Regions from separate parts of the Kiloniella antarctica genome, predicted to be linked through region 2. Evidence: predicted binding sites of a transcription regulator. Region 2 holds the regulator's gene; the other holds the start of a gene.

The links. The regulator PhoB, encoded in region 2, activates phosphate uptake and scavenging genes when phosphate is short. The targets are predictions, from matches to a motif close to TNTCATAAAACTGTCA.
Region 1: a site for PhoB is predicted at 1,640-1,655, ahead of ACFSKO_RS13135 (deoxycytidylate deaminase). Genes of this name have one in related genera too.

Annotation. Positions count from the first base shown of each region.
Region 1 covers NZ_JBHUII010000006.1:18,294-21,483, reverse strand. The annotation lists gene hutI (imidazolonepropionase) at 1-854, shown strand, start outside; gene ACFSKO_RS13135 (deoxycytidylate deaminase) at 1,080-1,538, opposite strand; gene ACFSKO_RS13130 (SLC13 family permease) at 1,672-3,190, shown strand, end outside.
Region 2 covers NZ_JBHUII010000001.1:897,829-901,018, reverse strand. The annotation lists gene ACFSKO_RS04285 (hypothetical protein) at 42-1,019, opposite strand; gene phoB (phosphate regulon transcriptional regulator PhoB) at 1,259-1,975, opposite strand; gene phoU (phosphate signaling complex protein PhoU) at 1,980-2,735, opposite strand; gene pstB (phosphate ABC transporter ATP-binding protein PstB) at 2,747-3,190, opposite strand, start outside.

The DNA of each region.
Region 1 (3,190 bases), on a different contig from region 2:
TTAAACGTGCCAATGCTCTACAATCCGAAGGTGTCACCGTTATCGAGGTTAAATCAGGATACGGTTTGGATTGGGAAAATGAAACTAAACAACTTCGCGTTGCCAAGCAGATTGCCGATCATCTCCCCATTAATGTTATCACCACATATCTTGCGGCCCACACAATTCCCGAAGAATATCAGGATAATGGCGATGGCTACATCGATAGTATAATTGAAAAGCTGCCTGAGTTAAAAAAACTTGGCCTTGCAGATGCTGTAGATGGGTTCTGCGAAGGTATTGCCTTCTCACCGGCACAGATAGAAAAACTCTTCAAAGCAGCGTCTGAATTAGGGTTTGATTTAAAGCTCCATGCTGAACAGTTAAGTGATTTGGGCGGTGCAGAATTAGCAGCACGTTATGACGCAAACTCTGCCGATCATCTCGAATATGTTTCAGAAAAATCTGCGAACGCTATGGCACAATCAGGAACCGTGGCCGTTATCTTACCATGCGCCTTTTACTTCCTCAACGAAACCAAAAAACCCCCTATTGAGTTATTCCGTGAAAAGAGTGTCTCTATGGCTGTGGCCACGGATATGAATCCTGGATCATCTCCCTGTTGCTCAATTTTGCTTGCTATGAATATGGCTTGTACATTTTTCAAAATGACACCGACAGAAACCATGCGAGGTGTCACTTTACACGCGGCGAAGGCCCTTGGTATAGAGAACCGTTACGGAAGCCTAGAAGTTGGTAAAATAGCCGATCTCGCGATTTGGGATATTAATAATCCAGCAGAACTTTCTTACCACATGGGATTTAATCCTCTGCAAGAGTTAATTAAATCAGGTAAAAAAATTATACAAAACTAAAGATCTTGAAGGACAGAAATTTGTCTGAAATCCCAGCAAAAATTGAAAAATAATCTGTCCGGAGTGAGGCCACCTATTCCAAGGTAACGAGTGGGATGAGATCGACGCACACTGGGCAGCCCAAACGCGAAGATCAATGTCATAGGCAGATGCATGGCCACCTTTAAAACAGGAACTTACAAGATATAAAGCTTCACATTTAGTTAGTATGGTCCCTGTTTGAAATCAATCTTCGACCCGGGCAAAACGCCAGGTAACAGATGCTTCTTTTAGCATAATTTCCTGAGTTTGAATCTCACCCCAGCGTTCTACAAAATCTGGATCGTCTTTACTTTTTTCATCAACAATAATTTCACGGATCCCACTTTGTATAATGGCTCTGGAACAATCAGAACAAGGAAAGTGGGTCACATAAATAGACGACCCGCTTAGGCGAACACCAACTCTTGCAGCATGAAAAATTGCATTTCTTTCTGCATGTTCCGTCCAATCATATTTAAGTGGACGTGCATGCCGTTCGTCAGCATCATCATCAACCGCACGCGGAAAACCATTAAAACCGTAGGGCCCCGGTGTATTATCCTCCAGTATGATCACGGCTCCTACTTGCGTTGATCTGTCTTTTGACCAAGTAGAAACTTCTCTTGCCAGCTTTAAGTACCGTGTATCCCATTTATGAGACATATCATTATTACTTTCTTGCGATTAACTTCTTTATTTCTATGACTTTTCTACTGTGAGGAATAATCCTAACAATTTGAATGGATTTAACCATTCTTGGGTGTTTTAATACAACGATCAATACCTTGGGGGTTTCATGACAACAGATCAATCATTTTTGTTTGCGCTATTCGGTTTGGTATTTGTTCTCCTTATCTGGGGCAGGATAAGATATGATCTTGTCGCATTTGGCGCGCTCATTATTGCTGTCGTGACAGGCTACGTAACACCAAACGATGCCTTTAGCGGGTTTGGGCACCCTGCAGTTGTCATAATAGGATTGGTACTGATCGTTTCCCGGGGCTTGATGAATTCCGGCGCAGTTGAGATGATCTCTGGTGTCGTATTATCCTCAAATCGCCCTCTTCCCCTCCACATCGGGATTATGTCCGTTGTTGGCGCGGCTCTTTCTGCAATTATCAACAACGTCGCAGCTCTTGCTCTACTTATGTCTTTGGATATAGAAGCCGCTCAAAAAGCAAAACGAGCCGTGGCACTCAGCCTCATGCCGCTATCTTTTGCCACGATACTTGGCGGAATGATTACACTTATTGGTACCCCCCCAAATATTGTTATCGCACAATACCGAGAACGGGCATTAGGCGAGAGCTTTGGCATGTTTGACTTTACCCCCGTCGGCCTTTGTGTCGCCGTGGCAGGCATCATTTTTGTTGCCCTCTTTGGCTGGCGATTAATTCCAAAAAGAGATCGCCCAGGGTCAATTCGAAATGCGGAAGATACAGATCTTTTTGTTGCAGAAGGACAAGCCCCTGAAGGGTCCAGCTCCATTGGCTTAAAAGTTACTGAACTTTATTCGTTAGCACGAGAGCATGATATTACGGTACTTGGTTTAGTTCGCCGTGGCCGTAGATTGCCCGGCTTTGCCCGCTATGAACTTATTCAGAAAAATGACCACCTTGTTCTTGAGGGTAACCCTAAATCTATCGAAGCCTTTCTTGGCGGGGCACAACTGGACTTTGCTGGTAAAGGAAAACACGATGTCGGCATAACCAGTAGTTCTCTCAAGCTCATTGAAGCAATTGTACCTGACGGAGCAAGAATAGCCGGTAGATCCAGCTTTAGCCTGCGTCTTCTTTCAAGACATGGCATTACTCTTCTTGGCGTGTCCAGACAAGGAAAGCGTTTTCGGGACAGAGTCCGGAAACTCACAATCGAAACAGGTGATGTGCTCCTTTTACTTGGGCCGGAAGATCGTTTAACAGACACGACAACATGGCTTGGCGTTTTACCCCTCGCGGAAAAAGAACACCCTGTCATTCAGCGTAAAAAAGCCACTTTAGCAATTGGCATGTTTCTCGGCGCAATTGCTATTTCCGTTGCAGGTCTTCTCTACCTTCCAATAGCCTTGGCCGGTTGCGTGATTGGGTTTGCTGCTTTTGGCATTATTTCAGGTAGAGAAGTATACGAAAGTGTCGAATGGAAAGTCATTGTCCTTCTCGCATCCCTTATTCCTTTGGGCATGGCCTTGGAAAATTCGGGTGGTACAAAACTGATTGCAGAGTTTATCGTCGCACAAACCCAAGGCTGGCCACATTGGGCTATTCTCACGGTTCTGGTAATCGTAACGATGACACTCTCGGATTTTCTTAACAACG
Region 2 (3,190 bases):
GAACTATAAATCCGTGTTGTCCAATATCTTTGTTCTCAAATTTATGATGACGGGCTGCCATTGCGGAGGCGGTTTAGTTCTCTCAGGAGAAGATAGAGCGTGTTGATATCTGCCTGACCATTTTGAGCACCCCCAAGGTCCTGTTGAGCCTCTGACGTTGCCGTCGAGATCTCGGTTGAGCTTTGGTCCAGATATCCCAAGTCGACCAGCAGCCTTTGCACACTATCTTTGGGAATCGGGGAGACATAGTTGAATTGTGTTGGGGCTTGCGGTGAGGCTGGTAAGTTCCAAAGCGCGATGGTTTGCGCAGAAATAGGATGATTTGGCGCGAGGGAGAGGCCAGTTTCTTCTATGATATAACGGTTCAGGGGACCATCACTATGCTGGGGGCACTTATTTTTGAGGGTATCGGATGGATTACACAAAGGGAAAAGTGCCTGTACATGTTCCCATCCGCGGCGATAACCCGCCACCATAGTCAGGTCTTGTCTGGTTACCTGATTGCGAACACCGACCCATCCTGTGTGATCTCCGAGCGGGAGAGAGAGACTGATCTGTGCCCAGTTATTGAGCATGGATTTCAAGTTTTGATTCTTTGGAACAAATCCTTGTGCAATTTGGTAACTTTCAGCAGGAGAAAAAATTGTTGAATCGTCCCTTTGATAGCCCGCAACAAAAACCATTTCCTTTGGCTGAAACCATCTGCCTTCTACCAAATCATAGAGACATGAAGCAGGAGCTAAAAGTTTGTTTTTGCCGACCATCACGCCATTACAAAAGTGGCGACCTGCCACATTTAGGCGACCAAGCGCACTCCAGGGATATTCCCTTGCTTCAAGACGCGCCATTTTATTGTCCGTGAGAAAGTAAGCATTTTCTTGTTGAGCTGTATCATTAGGGGAGGAAACCGTGGCCGAGGGTTGAGCCGACGTGGCTTGGGACTTTGGTTGAGAACCACATCCGGTAAGCAGAAACAGGGAAATGAAACTGCTTATGATCAGAAAATGGATATTCTTCACGATCTTACCTCTAAGATTTTGATTAGAAGGATAGGATAACAGAAGGAGTTGGTGTCATCCATATCGAGTGCAAGAAAACAATGAGTTATGTAGTGTTCGCACTATCTTCTGTATTCTCTTAGAGTGATGAAGCCTTGCTAAACAAAGAATAAAGATAAGACCATAAAATGGCTTATAAGCAAAAAATGGCCGTGATAAACACGGCCATTTTTTAGAAATTTTGATATGATTTCAAAGGGTCAAGCGGCTTTGGCTCTATCCAGAGCGTACCCAGCGGATCGTACCGTCCGAATAAGATCGAGTTCGGGACCTTCATTCAATACTTTACGCAGACGTCTGATGTGTACGTCAACGGTACGTGGCTCTACGTACACATCATGACCCCAGACTGAATCCAATAGCTGTTCTCGGCTGAAGACACGTCCTGGGTTTTGCATCAAGTGACGTAACAGTTTGAATTCGGTTGGGCCGAGGTGGACTTCACGCTCACCGCGGTAAACCTTATAGGCTGCCAAGTCCATATTTATGTCTTCAAATGCCAAAGCTTCAGTAACTGTTTCTGGCTTGCTGCGACGCATGATGGCGCGAATACGGGCAATGAGTTCTGCAGGAGAAAAGGGTTTGGTCATATAATCATCTGCGCCAGAATCAAGACCTCTGATCTTGTCTGTTTCTTCACCGCGTGCGGTGAGCATGATGATCGGGACACCCTTGGTTTCTGGCAAGCGACGAAGTTGTCTGCAAACCTCAATACCTGAGAGCAAAGGAAGCATCCAATCTAGTAAAATCAGATCTGGAGCTTCTTCTTTTGCACGGAGTAGAGCTTCTTCGCCATCATGAGCTTCGTTAACGCGAAAACCTTCTTTTTCAAGGTTATAGCGAAGCAAGGTTGTCAGGGCGATTTCATCTTCGATGATCAAAGCGAGAGGCTTCATGGAAAGGTCCTTTTTTTCCATTGTATTAAATTTCTATTTCGCTGTCATTATTATCGGGCGCATCACTATTTGGACTGAGCACCTGAAAGGAAGTACGGTCTCCCTTTGGTCGCTTGCCTTCTAGGCGCGCACCTGTGGATAGATAGTAAATAGTTTCGGCAATATTGGTGGCATGATCTCCCATGCGTTCGATGTTTTTTGCGATAAATAACATATGGGTACAGGCACTAATGTTGCGTGGATCTTCCATCATGTAAGTGAGAAGCTCACGGAACAAAGAAGTGTACATTTCATCAACTTCTTCGTCTCGGTGCCAGACGTCAATTGCTCTGTCTTTGTCGCTGTTAGAAAATGCATCAAGAGTATCTTTGACGATTTCTTGAACAAGCCGAGACATACGCATAATGCTTGTAACCGATTTTTGCGGGGGCATCTGATTGATGGCGATGCTGCGCTTGGCGATGTTTTTGGCATAATCGCCAATCCGCTCGAGATCAGAAGAGATCTTGAGGGCGGAAATAACCGCACGTAAATCGTTTGCTACGGGTTGGCGAAGGGCGATTAATTGCACAACTGCTGATTCTAACTCTTCTTCTAAGGCATCGATTTTTGCATCTTCTGCTCTTACTAACTCTGCCTTGGCACTGTCGCGTTGAACGAGAGCGTCAACAGCTTCAGCGAGCTGGTTTTCCGCCATGCCCCCCATACGAATAATGATTTCATGGATGGTGCGTAATTCTTTATCGAAAGAACTGACGATATGGTCTTTTGTATCTGGCATATCTATAATCCTTAACCAAAACGTCCAGTAATGTAACCTTGTGTACGGTCGTCTTGGGGGCTGGTGAAGAGTCTGTCTGTTTCACCGACTTCAACCACTTCGCCCATATGAAAAAAAGCAGTTCTTTGTGAGACCCTTGCGGCCTGTTGCATGGAGTGGGTTACGATTACAATCGTAAATCTCTTGCGCAACTCATCGATCAATTCTTCGATCTTTGCTGTGGCAATGGGGTCTAGAGCAGAACAAGGTTCATCCATAAGGATGACTTCAGGGTTGATCGCAATGGCACGGGCAATACAAAGGCGTTGTTGCTGTCCGCCTGAGAGACCGGTACCGGGTTTGTCGAGGCGATCTTTTACTTCATCCCAGAGACCTGCGCGACGCAAACTTTCTTCGACACACTCTTCGAGTTCCTCTTTGTTATTCACAGTCCCATGTAATTTAGGGCCGTAGGC